Regions from separate parts of the Rugamonas sp. GW822-FHT03B10 genome, predicted to be linked through region 1. Evidence: predicted binding sites of a transcription regulator. Region 1 holds the regulator's gene; the other holds the start of a gene.
What was found. The regulator HrcA, encoded in region 1, represses chaperone genes, less so after heat shock. The targets are predictions, from matches to a motif close to TTAGCACTCNNNNNNNNNGAGTGCTAA.
Positions count from the first base shown of each region.

Region 2: the regulator HrcA is predicted to act here: its motif matches at 2,757-2,783, upstream of groES (co-chaperone GroES).

Region 1 covers NZ_JBXANP010000007.1:121,285-128,266, forward strand. Annotated here, with positions in the region: gene AC1RQG_RS13650 (hypothetical protein) at 1-456, opposite strand, end outside; gene AC1RQG_RS13655 (metallophosphoesterase family protein) at 614-2,023, opposite strand; gene AC1RQG_RS13660 (HAD family hydrolase) at 2,120-2,830, shown strand; gene hrcA (heat-inducible transcriptional repressor HrcA) at 2,908-3,924, shown strand; gene fur (ferric iron uptake transcriptional regulator) at 4,050-4,478, opposite strand; gene AC1RQG_RS13675 (outer membrane protein assembly factor BamE) at 4,590-5,111, shown strand; gene dapB (4-hydroxy-tetrahydrodipicolinate reductase) at 5,143-5,952, shown strand; gene AC1RQG_RS13685 (MotA/TolQ/ExbB proton channel family protein) at 5,972-6,667, shown strand; gene AC1RQG_RS13690 (ExbD/TolR family protein) at 6,723-6,982, shown strand, end outside.
Region 2 covers NZ_JBXANP010000002.1:471,492-478,473, reverse strand. Annotated here, with positions in the region: gene AC1RQG_RS05235 (EVE domain-containing protein) at 1-38, opposite strand, end outside; RNA gene ssrS (6S RNA) at 115-294, opposite strand; gene AC1RQG_RS05225 (cell division protein ZapA) at 341-652, opposite strand; gene AC1RQG_RS05220 (hypothetical protein) at 649-900, opposite strand; gene AC1RQG_RS05215 (AraC family transcriptional regulator) at 1,011-1,946, opposite strand; gene AC1RQG_RS05210 (carboxymuconolactone decarboxylase family protein) at 2,093-2,629, shown strand; gene groES (co-chaperone GroES) at 2,861-3,151, shown strand; gene groL (chaperonin GroEL) at 3,198-4,844, shown strand; gene AC1RQG_RS05195 (hypothetical protein) at 5,066-5,635, shown strand; gene AC1RQG_RS05190 (MFS transporter) at 5,666-6,895, opposite strand; gene AC1RQG_RS05185 (PadR family transcriptional regulator) at 6,929-6,982, opposite strand, start outside.

The DNA.
Region 1 (6,982 bases):
GCTGACGTCGGCGCCCGCCGTGGCCGGTGCGGACACCGGCACGGTCTGGCTGCCGTTGGCAAGCACCAGGCCCTTGCCGACCAGGCCGTGCACGGTGCCGCCCAGCGGGTAGGTGGTGGTGTGGCAGGTCACGATGGCCTGGCGCACGGTGTAGATGTTGGCCTTGCCCTTGTTGTACTGGATGGCGGTGTCGCAGGTGGCCAGCGCGGGATCCGGTTGCTGCTTGATCTCGATGTCGAACGAGGCGTCGTTGGCCACGAGGTCGGGGAAGACGAAGGAGGCGTAGTTGTCCGACGTGACGGTGACCGTCGATGCGCCGTTCATCAGCACCAGGCCCGGTTTGTTCAGGCCCACGATGGTGCCGCCCAGTTGCAGGCTGCCGGAGCCGCCGCCGCAGCCGGCCAGGGTGGCGCCGCACAGCACGGCCAGGCCGGCACGCAGATACAAACTTTTCATAAACACACTCTCCAAATCGAATAGGGGCCGGGGCGGCATGCGCATCGCAGTGCGCATACTACACGCGCGGGCCATATTTTAGTGCATTTGGTAACAGCGGCGGGCAAACCCTTGTAACAGCCTGTGTCCGGTCCGGCCGGCCGCCGGCCGGTGCGCGTCACCGCACGCGCGTGCGCTCGCACACGGACCGCTTGCCCCGCACCTGGCAGGTGTTGCGCACGGCGCCGTGCAGGTCGTGCACCTGGACCTCCCAGCTATCGGGGCCGCGCCGCTCCATGGTCATGAAGCCGAAACCGTCTATCCACGCGCTGAGCTGCTCGATGACGGCGCCCGGCGCCGGGCTGGTGCCGGGCGGCAGCGGGTCGGGGATAGGCACGATGTCCTCGGCCGTGCCGGAGAAGCCGGAGATGAACTGGCCCGGATGGCCGCTGCTGAAGCTGACCTGCTGCCACAGGTGCACGTGGCCCGACAGCATCAGCTCCACGTTGTCGGGCAGCAGGCGCGGATTGATGCCGCCGAAGCTCTGGATCAGGCCCGCGTCGCCCAGTAGCAGGCGGCGCTTGCCGCCATCCTTCAAGTCCGCGCCGATGCCCAGCAGCGGATGGTGCTCCACGACCATCGTGTGGCGGGCGCGGCGCGCCAGCGCCTCCAGCTTGCGGTAGCCGTCCTGGTAATGGGCCAGGCCCGCGTCGCCCGGTCTGAAGCCGCGCCACGTGGTGCTGGCCGTGTCGAACACCAGCAGCTGGCTGTCCCAGCCCAGCGGCACGGCGTAGGGATCGCTGTAGTCGCCCTGGTCGTCGTTGGCCGCCGCGTCGCAATCGCGGCCCGGCAGCAGCGGGCGCGGATCGAGGAAGCGCCACCAGCCCTGGCCGGCCCGCAGGCAGCTTTCGTGGTTGCCGCGCGCCACCACCCACGGCGCCGCCTGCAGCAGCGCGGCGCCGGGCTGGAACAGGTCGGCCCGCCAGGCATCCCAGCCATAGCCCCACGGGCTGCCGGCGCAGCCTTGGTCGCCGGCCGGGCACGGGTTCTCGCGGTAGTGGAAGTCGCCCACGTGGATCACCAGGTCGGGCCGCCACGCGGCGGCGGCGGCGGCCACGGTCGCGAACGGATAGTGGGCCATGTCGTTGCAGGCCTGGAAGCTGTCCTCCTTCTTGAGCAGGCGGCAGCCGGTGTCGCCCAGCACCACGATGCGGCGCGGGTCGGCGCGCGGCAGCGGCAGCGGCCGGCCCAGCACGCTGGCGCTGGCCAGCCCGGCCGGCAGCGCCGCCTCGCACACGCGCACGTCGAACACGGACGGCTTGGACAATGCCGGCGGCGACGCGGTGGGACGCTGGGCGACGGTGGCCGGCGCGGCGCGCAGCGCCATCGGGCGGGCCGCGCCGTCGAGCACGATGGCGGGGCAGGCCGGCGCCTGCGTGAGCACGCGCGCGATGGCCGCGCCATCCTCGCCCAGCACGACGTACGATGTGAACGGCGCGCCGTCGCCCGTGGGCGGTACGGCGGCGCAGGCGGCCAGCAGCAGCGGGGCGGCCAGCGCGGCCAGACGGCGGAATAGGGTGGACGGCACGGCAACTCCTGAGTGATGGTGGCGCAAATTTACCACGCCTGCCCGGCGCGGCGATTGGTGCGACAATACGGCCTTCCTCATCATCACTGTCGCGCCATGCCCGTCATCCGCCCGCAAGCCCTGCTGTTCGACCTCGACGACACCCTGTGGCCGATCGCGCCCGTGATCGCGCAGGCCGAGCTGGTGCTGCACGCCTGGCTGGACGAGCACGCGCCGGCCGTGGCCCGGCAATTCTCGATCGCCGAGCTGCGCGAGCGCCGCATGGCCCTGCTGGCGCGGCGCCCGGAACTGATCGTCGATCTGGCCCAGCTGCGCCGGGTGGGGCTGGAGGAAGCGTTCGCGCTGGCCGGCGCCGACGTGCGCCACATCGACGGCGCCATCCGCACCTTCCTCGGCGCCCGCAACGCCGTCACGCCCTACGACGACGTGCTGCCGGCGCTGGCCCGCCTGCGCGCGCGCTGGCGGCTGGGCACCATCACCAACGGCAACGCGGACCTGCAGGCGATCGGCCTGGCCCATCATTTCGAGGCCACGCTGGCCGCGCCGCAGTTCGGCCGCGCCAAGCCCGACCCGTCCATTTTCCTGGCCGGCTGCGCGGCGCTGGGCGTGGCGCCCGAGGCGGCCGTCTACGTGGGCGATGACCTCAAACTCGACGTGATCGGCGCCCAGCAGGCCGGGATGCGGGCCGTGTGGCTCAACCGTGGCGGCAGCCGCGCGCACGAGGAACTGGGCGTGGCGCCCGACGCCATCTGCGCCACGCTGGACGAATTGGAAACGTGGCTGCTTGACCAACTTGCCGCCGAATGATGGCGCAAGCACGCCGCGAGCGTGCATAATAAGCGGGTGACCCAGCTTGTGGCCGGCCCGCGCCGGCATAGAGAAATATGCAACTCGATACCCGCGCCCAAACCCTGCTCAAAGCCCTGATCGAGCGTTACATCGCCGATGGCCAGCCGGTCGGTTCGCGAGCGCTGTCCAAGATCTCCGGCCTCGACCTGTCGCCGGCCACCATCCGCAACATCATGGCCGACCTGGAGGAGCTCGGGTACGTGGCCAGCCCCCACACCTCGGCCGGACGCGTGCCCACGCCGCGCGGCTACCGCATCTTCGTCGACACGCTGCTGACCGTGCAGCAGCTCGACGAGCACGCCGTGGAGGCGCGCATGCGCCTGCAGGCGCCGCAGCCGCAGAAGATGATCACCAACGCGGCCCAGATGCTGTCGTCGCTGTCGCAGTTCGCCGGCGTGGTGCTGAGCCCGCGGCGCGAATCGGTGTTCCAGCAGATCGAATTCCTGCGCCTGTCGGAAAAGCGCATCCTGCTGGTGATCGTCGGCCCCACGGGCGACGTGCAGAACCGGCTGCTGCTGACGGACGTGGACTACACGCCGGCCCAGCTGACCCAGTCGGCCAACTACATCAACCAGAACTACGGCGGGCTGGCGTTCGACGAGGTGCACCACCGGCTGCAGGGCGAGCTGCGCCAGCTGCGCGACGACATGGGCCGGCTGATGCAGGCGGCCGTGGAGGCGGGCAGCGAAGCGATGGCCGACGATTCGGACGACATGGTGATCGCCGGCGAGCGCAACCTGCTGTCGGTGAGCGACCTGTCGTCGAACATGACGTCGCTGCGCCAGATGTTCGACATGTTCGAGCAGAAGACGGGGCTGATGCAATTGCTCGACGTGTCGAGCAAGGCCAGCGGCGTGCAGATCTACATCGGCGGCGAATCGAACCTGGTGCCGATGGACGAGATGAGCGTGGTGACGGCGCCGTACATGGCCAACGGCAAGATCGTCGGCACGCTCGGTGTGATCGGCCCCACCCGCATGGCCTACGAGCGCGTGATTCCGATCGTGGACATCACGGCCAAGCTGCTGTCGAACGCGCTCAGCCACCATTGAAGAATAGGACAGGGCGCTAAAACGTCGTTCCCGCGCAGGCGGGAACCCATACCGAGCGTCTGAGCACGCGACCTATGGATTCCCGCGTGCGCGGGAATGACGATGGGGGTGGGTCCGAGTTCCCGTTAGTGCTTGTGCGGGCAGGCCGTCTTGACGCAGTTGCCGTAGATGGCCAGCGCGTGCTCGGCGATCTTGAAGCCGCGCTCCTCGGCGATCTTCTGCTGGCGCTGCTCGATCTCGTCGTCGAAGAACTCTTCCACCCGGCCGCAGTCCAGGCATACGAGGTGGTCGTGGTGCGAACCTTCGTTCAGCTCGAAAATGGCCTTGCCCGTCTCGAAATGGTTGCGGTTGAGCAGACCGGCCTGCTCGAACTGCGTCAGCACGCGGTAGACGGTGGCCAGGCCCACATCCATGTTGTCAGCCAGTAATATTTTATAGACATCTTCGGCCGTCAGATGGCGTACCGGGCTGCTTTGAAAAATATCCAGGATCTTAAGGCGGGGCAGGGTGGCTTTCAGGCCGCTGGCCTTGAGGTCGGTAGGATTGTTACTCATGTTTGTTACTCGGATGTGGGTCATGTGCTTTATGATATAGCGTTTTGGCACTTCCGCTCAATTCAATTGAGGACACTTATGCGCGTCACCCAGGCTTTATCGCAGTCTTTGTTGCACCGAATTTCACGCCGCGCGCCCCTGCTGGCGGCCGCCGTTTGCGTCGCGCTGGCCACCTCCGGCTGCGCCACCCGCAGCGCGCTGGGCGAAAAACTGAGCGATGCCAAGCACGAGAGCGCCCCCGTGGCGGCCGATGGCGCGCAGACCACCACCATCACCAAGTTCCAGAAGTTCATGTGGTTCTTCTCGCCGTACCGCCCCGACATCCAGCAGGGTAACTTTGTCTCGGAAGAAATGTTGGCGCAATTGAAAATCGGCATGACGCGCGAGCAGGTGCGCTTCATCTTCGGCACCTCGCTGGCGGCCGACATCTTCCACGCCGACCGCTGGGACTACCCGTTCCGCCTGGCCAAGGGCAACGGCGAGATCACCACCAGCCGCGTGACCGTGTTCTTCAAGGATGGCAAGGTCGACCACTATGAGGGCGGCCATCTGCCGACCGAGAAGGAATACATCGCCCGCATCGCCGGCCCGGCCCCCGTCATCAAAGAAGACCCGCCGGCCACCAAGCAGTAATTGAACCGTTTTCACTGACAGAGCACAGAGCATGAATCCATTGAATATCGCCATCGCCGGCGCCGGCGGCCGCATGGGCCACATCCTGATCGAAACCATCCTGCAAACGCCGGACGCCCGCCTGGCCGGCGCGCTCGACCGCGCCGGTTCGCCCGGCCTGGGCGGCGACGCGGCCGCCTTCCTGGGCCAGACCAGCGGCGTGGCGATCGAATCGGACCTGGCCAAGGGCCTGGCCGGCGCCCAGTTCCTGATCGACTTCACCCGCCCGGAAGGCACGCTGGCCCACCTGGCCTACTGCGCCGAGCATGGCATCAAGATGATCATCGGCACCACCGGCTTCGACGAGGCCGGCAAGGCCGCCATCGCCGCCGCCGCCAAGAAGACCGCCATCGTGTTCGCGCCCAACATGAGCGTGGGCGTGAACGTCACGCTCAAGCTGCTGCAGCAGGCCGCCAAGGCGCTGGCCGTCGGCTACGACATCGAAGTGATCGAGGCGCACCACCGCCACAAGGTCGATGCGCCGTCCGGCACCGCGCTGAAGATGGGCGAGGTGATCGCCGACGCGCTGGGCCGCGACCTCAAGGAATGCGCCGTCTACGCGCGCGAAGGCGTGACGGGCGAGCGCGACCCGTCCTCGATCGGTTTCGCCACCATCCGCGGCGGCGACATCGTGGGCGACCACACCGTGCTGTTCGCCGGCACCGGCGAGCGCATCGAGATCAGCCACAAGTCCAGCAGCCGCGTCACCTACGCCCACGGCGCGCTGCGCGCGGCCCGCTTCCTGGCCGACAAGGCCACCGGCCTGTACGACATGAACGACGTGCTGTCGCTCAACGACTGACCGGGGAGCCGCCGCGCCGATGACGCCCAACCTCGACACCAGCTTCAACCTGGCGCGCTACTGGGAACAGGGCGACGCCGTCAGCCACGCCGTGGCCTACCTGCTGCTGGCCATGTCGCTGGCCAGCTGGTTCTGCATCCTGGCCAAGGGTTACGCGGCCTGGCGCATCCGCCGCGCGGCGCCGGCCGTGCAGGCGTTCTGGGACGCGCCCACCATGCACGACGGCGTGGCCGCGCTGACCGAGGCCGATCCCGAGCAGGTGTACGCGCCGCTGGCGCAGCTGGGCGCGGCCCAGCTCAAGGTGGCCGGACGGCCGTCGCTGGGCGCCGAGATGGGGCACGCCGAGCAGGTCACGCGCGTGCTGCGCGCGGCCGTGCAGCGCGTCACGGCCCGGCTGGAGGCGGGGCTGACGCTGCTGGCCTCGATCGGCTCCACCGCGCCGTTCGTCGGCCTGCTGGGCACCGTGTGGGGCATCTACCATGCGCTGGCGGCCGTCTCCACGGCCGGCACGGTGCAGATCGACAAGGTGGCCGGTCCCGTGGGCGAGGCGCTGATCATGACGGCCATCGGCCTCACGGTTGCGATTCCCGCCGTGCTGGCCTATAACGGATTTAACCGGGTCAACCGCCTCACGCTGGCCGAGCTGGACGCGTTCGCGTTCGACCTGCACGCCTACCTGACGACGGGCGAGCGGGCCCGGGGCGAATCCGCATAACGTCCATCACAGCGGGCCGGCCCGTCCGGCCCCGCACACCACGCCGGGAGTAGCGATGGCCTTTGGCTCATTCAACCACCACCGCCAGCAGGGCCCGATGGCCGACATCAACGTCACGCCCATGGTGGACGTGATGCTGGTGCTGCTGGTGATCTTCATCATCAGCGCGCCCATGTTCACGCACGCCGTCAAGCTCGATCTGCCCAAGGCGCAGGCGCAGGCCAATCCGCAGCAGGCGGCCAGCGTGTCGCTGGCGATCGACGCCAAGGGCCAGGTCTACTGGAACGACGAGGCCGTGGCGCAGACGGCGCTGGA
Region 2 (6,982 bases), on a different contig from region 1:
ACTTCGTCCGGTTCGGATTTCATCAACCAGTATTGCATGGGCACCGCCTCTCAAAACATACGGACGTAAAAAAGCGGCTGCGCATTCATCATGCTCGCAACCGCTCTTTTGGAATGAAGCCCCGCCTGTGCCGTTATGCCGGCATCCCGAACCTGATGGTTCAAGGTGGTCACAGTTAGTTCAATTTCGGGTTCGTCGGACTAGCGACGCTCACGCCCACCAAACAAAATCCCGCGACCGATGCACATAAATGGTTCAAGGAATATATGGCATTCGCGAACACTGCAGGGTGACACGGAGTTTACTCTCTCAGCCCGTTTTGGGGAAGGCGTTTCGCGCACTAAAACAGGGTTTCTTGTGGCGTCAGCGCGTTATCGAGCACCTGATTCATGGCCGCGATCTTCTGCTGCACTTCCAGTATAGACAAGTCCGACAACGGTCCCTGCGGCGCCTTCACGGACAGGAATTCGGCCGCCACGGCCAGCGCCGCCATCACGGCGATGCGGTCGTTGCCCTTGACTTTGCCGGCGTCGCGGATCGCGCACATCTTCTTGTCGAGGAAGGCGGCCGCCTCGCGCAGCGCGCGCTCCTCGTCCGCCTTGCACATCAGGCGGTAGGGCTGGCCCATGATGGTGACGTCCAGCTGCTTCATTGATTCTGCTCCTGGTCAGGCAAGGCGCCGTCGGCTTCCGCATCCGCTTCGCCGTCGAGCGCGGGGATCTGTTCGAGCAGGGCCGAGACGCGGCTGTGCGCCTCGCTCAGGCGCTTCTGATAACCGATGTTTTCCACCACCAGCGCGGCGTTTGCCTGACGCAACTGGGCGTTCTCGCGGCGCAAGGCCGCGGTCATCTCGGCCAACTGGTCGATCTTGTCGGAAAGTTCTTGGAATTCTGAAATCATCCCGTCACTATAGGATGGCTTGCGAAGGCGCGTCAACCGCTACACGGCAGAGAACACGCATATTTTTGAGGCAAGACAGGAATGGCACAGGCACGGACGCGCGGGCCGCGTCAAGGGGCGACGGCGGCCTGCGCGCGCTTGCGCCAGGCGCCGGGGCCGACGCCATGGTGGCGCTTGAAGGCGCGGTTGAAGGCGGCCTCGGACTGGTAGCCCACCGTTTCGGCGACGCTGCCGGTCGCCTGCTTGCCCTGGTCCAGCAGCCGCGCCGCCTGCGCCATGCGCAACTGGGCCAGCACGTCGGCCGGGGTGGCGCCGGCCGTCTGCCTGAACAGGCGCGCGAACGTGGCGCGCGACACATGGCACAGGGCCGCCAGTTGCGCCAGATCCCACGGCCTCTCCGGCTGCGCCAACATGGCGTGCAGGGCCGCCTGCAGCCGGCGCTCGGCCAGCAGCGCGAACAGGCCGGGGACCGTCAGCGCCTGGTCCATCCAGGCCCGGATCAGCAGCGCGAACAGGGCCGACGCCAGCTGACCGACGATCGCGCCCGAACCGGCGCGCGGCATTTCCGCCTCCGACTGCAGCATCGCCATCAGGCTGCGCAGGCTGGCCGCGTCGGGCCGGTCGGCGGTGCGCACAACCAGCAGCGGCGGCAAGGCGGCCAGCAGGCCACGGCCGCCGCCCGCTTCCGCATCGAAGTGGAATTCGCCGCACAGGATGTCGGCGGCGGGGCCGTCGCCGCCGTTGCGCACCTCGCGCAGCAGATGCTCGCCGGGCAGCACGTGCAGCGGCGACGCGGCGCCCGCCTCCCCCAGCGACAGGCGGTGCGCGCCGCCGTGCGGAAATACCACAATGTCGCCGGCCTGCAACGGCACGCCGTTTGCGGCGGCGCAATCGAGCGCCGCGCTGCCGCGCACGATCAGGTGGTAAGGCGCGATGCCCGGTCCGGCGGCCGGGTGGTCCAGCACCCACGGCGCGCCGAAATGGCAGCGCACGTCCAGGGCGGTACGCAGGGGATAGACGGCGAGCAGGCGGCTGAGAGCATCCATGGCGGTGACGAGGACGGTGACGGTTGAGACGAATGAGCAAATTCTAGCGCATTTCGAGCATTAAAAATCTCACGGACGACGCCTACACTGCTCTCCATGGCATCGACATCGCATGCCAACTCTCTTAACCACTGAAAGGAATCACCATGGACCGTCTGTTCACCCAACCCGCCGCCAACGCCACCGGCGCTGCCGCCCAACTGTTTACCGCCATCAAAGGCGCGATCGGCAAGGTGCCCAACGCCTATCTGGCGCTGGGCAACAACAGCCCGGTGGCGCTGGAGGCGGCGTTGAACCTCGACGGCGCGCTGCGCAAAAGCACCCTCAGCGCCAAGGAAGTCGAAGTGATCAAGCTGGCCGTCAGCCAGCAAGCGGGTTGCGACTATTGCGTGGCCGCGCACACGCTGATGGGCGGCAAGGCCGGCCTGAGCCCGGCGACCATGCGCGCCGTGCGCAGCGGCGATGCCAGCGGCGAAGCGCGGCTCGATGCGCTGGCGGCCTTCGTCCACACCCTGGTCGGCACCAGCGGCACGGTGCCGGCGGCGGCGGTGGAGGCTGTCAAGGCGGCCGGCGTGACGGACGCGCAGATCGCCGACACCACGCTGGCGATCGCCGCCATCACGCTGACCAACCTGTTCAACCGCGTCAACGACACCACGGTCGACTTCCCCGCCGTCGCCTGACGCGCGCCGTGACGTGATCCCTCCCCCGGCCGCCGCCCTCGCGCAGGCGGCCGGGCAATGGCCGGCGCCCGCCGAGGCCAACAGTTTGACAAGTATGTCTTGAAATACCCCCCCACCGTCCCTATAATTGGCACTCGTTAGCAAGGAGTGCTAACAACGATTTTCGCTGTTTCATCGACTGAAGCAGTCTTTGTGATTCTTTTGGCAACAACCCATTGATAGGAGTTTTGTATGAACCTTCGCCCCTTGAACGATCGCGTCATCGTCAAACGCCTGGACCAGGAAACCAAAACGGCATCCGGCCTGATCATCCCTGATGCGGCTGCTGAAAAACCTGACCAAGGCGAAGTGCTGGCCGTCGGCAATGGCAAGATTCTCGATGACGGCAAAGTGCGTCCGCTGGACGTCAAAGTCGGCGACCGCGTCCTGTTCGGCAAATACGCCGGCCAGACCGTCAAGATCGACGGCCAGGAACTGATGGTCATGCGCGAAGAAGACATCATGGCGATCGTCACCAAGTAATTGGTCACCGCCTTAACAAATTCCACGAAATTCAGGAGAAAACAACATGGCAGCTAAAGAAGTAATCTTCGGCGACGCAGCGCGCGCCAAAATGGTCGAAGGCGTCAACGTCCTGGCCAACGCAGTCAAAGTCACCCTGGGCCCGAAAGGCCGCAACGTGGTGCTGGAGCGCTCGTTCGGCGCCCCCACCGTCACCAAGGACGGCGTGTCCGTTGCCAAGGAAGTCGAACTGAAAGACAAGCTGCAGAACATGGGCGCGCAGATGGTCAAGGAAGTTGCTTCCCGCACCAGCGACAACGCCGGCGACGGCACCACCACCGCCACCGTGCTGGCCCAGGCCATCGTGCGCGAAGGCATGAAGTTCGTGGCCGCCGGCATGAACCCGATGGACCTGAAGCGCGGCATCGACAAGGCCGTGGCCGCCACCGTCGAGCAGATCGCCGCCATCGCCCGTCCATGCACCACCACCAAGGAAATCGCCCAGGTCGGTTCGATCTCGGCCAACTCCGATTCCTCGATCGGCGAGCGCATCGCTGAAGCGATGGAAAAAGTGGGCAAGGAAGGCGTCATCACCGTGGAAGACGGCAAGTCGCTGAACGACGAGCTGGACATCGTGGAAGGTATGCAGTTCGACCGCGGCTACCTGTCGCCGTACTTCATCAACAACCAGGAAAAGCAAGTCGCCATCCTGGAGAACCCGTTCGTTCTGCTGTGCGACAAGAAGATCTCCAACATCCGCGACCTGCTGCCGGTACTGGAACAAGTCGCTAAAGCCGGCCGTCCGCTGCTGATCATCGCCGAAGACATCGAAGGCGAAGCGCTGGCGACCCTGGTGGTCAACAACATCCGCGGCATCCTGAAGACCTGCGCCGTGAAAGCGCCTGGCTTCGGCGACCGTCGCAAAGCCATGCTGGAAGACATCGCCATCCTGACCGGCGGCCAGGTGGTGGCTGAGGAAGTCGGCCTGACGCTGGAAAAAATCTCGCTGGCCGAACTGGGCCAGGCCAAGCGCATCGAAGTGGGCAAGGAAAACACCATCGTCATCGACGGCGCTGGCGAAGCTGCCGGCATCGAAGGCCGCGTCAAGCAGATCCGCGTGCAGATCGAAGAAGCGACCTCGGACTACGACCGTGAGAAGCTGCAAGAGCGCGTGGCCAAGCTGGCCGGCGGCGTTGCCGTGATCAAGGTTGGCGCTGCCACCGAAGTCGAGATGAAAGAGAAGAAAGCCCGCGTGGAAGACGCCCTGCACGCCACCCGCGCTGCCGTGGAAGAAGGCATCGTGCCAGGCGGCGGCGTGGCCCTGCTGCGTGCCCGCGCTGCGCTGAACGTGAAAGGCGACAACGCCGACCAGGACGCCGGCATCAAGATCGTGCTGCGCGCCATGGAAGAGCCACTGCGCATGATCGTGCAGAACGCCGGTGAAGAAGCATCGGTGGTCGTCGCGGCCGTGCTGGCTGGCAAAGGCAACTACGGCTACAACGCCGCCAACGGCACCTATGGCGACATGGTCGAAATGGGCGTGCTGGACCCAGCCAAAGTGACCCGCTCGGCACTGCAGAACGCCGCGTCGATCGCCGGCCTGATGCTGACCACCGACTGCATGGTCGCTGAAGTAGCCGAAGACAAGCCAGCCGGCGGCATGGGTGGCATGGGCGGCATGGGCGGCATGGGCGGCATGGACGGCATGATGTAATCGCCGGCTCCCGGCACGCCGGGAGCACCGCAGCCCGCTGCAAAAAAGGCCAGCTTCTCCGGAAGCTGGCCTTTTCTTTTGCCCGCCCGCAAATTGCGGACGTGACATAAATTTCAAATGTGTTACGTCCCCAATTTCCGGCCTGAGCCGGCACGTTGCCCACGGACGGGCTTTGCTTTAGTATGGCCGCTTTCCACCGACACGTCCCCCGCTCCCCGTCCATGGCATCGTCCCCCCCGAATCCCCGCCGTACCGCCATCGTCGCCGCCCTCGTGGGGGGACTGTCGGGTGGCATCGGCACCACCTACGCCGTGTTCTCGGCCTCGACGGGCGCGTCATCGGCGATCGACATGCAGGCCAAGGCCTCCGCGACGGTGCCCGCCGCCGTCGCCAGCCAGCCGGCCACCGCGCCGTCCAGCGCACCGGGCGCCTCGTCCGCACCCGCCGCGCCCGCCCACGCCAGCCGTAGCAAGGAACAAGCCGCCGCCGCCCTGATGGCGCTGCCGGAACTGCAAGCCTGGTCGGCCCTGCTGGAGAAGCAATCGGGCGGCAAGACGCACGGCGCGCTGATCGAATACGACCCCACGCTGCGCACGGTGCGCGGCAAGACTTATTGGCAATTCAGCTTCGTGGAGAACAGCGACGAGGCGGCGCTGCGATGGGAGAGTTTCCTGCTATCGACCAGCGACGATGAAATCCTGGTGGAAGACCTGGCCAACGACGAGCTGCTCAGCCTTGAGCGCTGGCGCAAGGAAAGACAACCCGGCAAGCGCACCAGCATCGACGGCTGACGCGCGCCGATGCCGCCGCCGAGCGCCCGTTCATGCGACGGACCGCGCGCCGGGCTGGCTGGCGCCGCTCACCTGCCCCACCCACGTCACCGTCAGCACCGTGATCCCGGCCGCGAGCCAGCCGTTGATGCCGTAACCGGCGATATGGCCGGCGCTGTCCGTCTGCAAGGTCAGCCCGCCCAGCAAGGCGCCCAGGCCGCTGCCCAGTTGCTGCAAGGCCGAGTTCACACTGAGGAAGGCGCCACGGCTGGCCGGCTCCGGCACCGTCGTCATCAACGCCTGCAACGGGATATTGCGGCCCGACACGGACATCATGAAGAACGGGAAGAACGCCATCACGGCCAGCAACGGCAGCTGCGGCATGTGCGTCATGAACAGGAAGCACAGCGCCGAGAACAGCGCCACGTAGCGGTACACCTGCGGCTTGCCGGCCCGGTCCGACCACACCCCGATCAGGCGCGCCGTGAACAGCGTGACGCAACCGCCGGCCAGGTAGACGTAGGTGATCTGGGCCGGCTCGATGCCGAGGTTCCCCACCAGCATGGGCGAGATGAAGGGAATGATCAGCATGCCCGCCATCATATTCAGCACCGACAGCAGGAAGGCGCGCAGATGGCGCGGCACGCGGAACAGCCCGATCAGGTTGGGCAGCACTTCGGCCAGCGGCGTCTTGCGGCTCAGGTGTCCGCTCAACGCCGGCAGCACGACCCAGCCGGCCATCCACACCAGCAGCGACAGCAGCACCAGCAGATAGAACGGCGAGGCCCAGCCGAAGTGGGCCGCCAGCATGATGCCGGTGGGGACGCCGGCCACGGCCGCCATGCTGAACGAGGTCATCACGATGCCCATGGCCGCGCCGCGCCGCTGCGCCGGAATCAGGTCGCCGATGATGGCCTGGCCGATGGCGCCCAGCACGCCGCCCGTGAGGCCGGCGAACGCGCGCGACCACACCAGCGTGGCGAAGTCCGGCGCCAGCGCGCACGCCAGGTTGGACAGCGTGAACAGCAGGAACACCGTCAACAGCAAGCGCTTGCGGTCGAAGCGGTCGATGTAGGTGGCCGCCAGCAGGCCGGACAGTCCGGCGCACCACGCATAGGCCGAGACGGCGCCCGACACGGCCGCCGGCGAAATGGAGAAGGCGCGCATCAACTGCGGCGCCAGCGGCATCATCACCATGTAGTCCATGATGACGGTGAATTGCGTGAGGGCGAGCAGCCACAGCACGTTGCGCTCGCGCGCGGGAGTCAAGATTGTTGGCATTGTTATCCTTGAAGATAGGGGAGACGCCGGAGGTCAGTCCAGCGCCCCGATGTCGGCGATGGCGCGGCGCAGGATGGCGCGCACCTG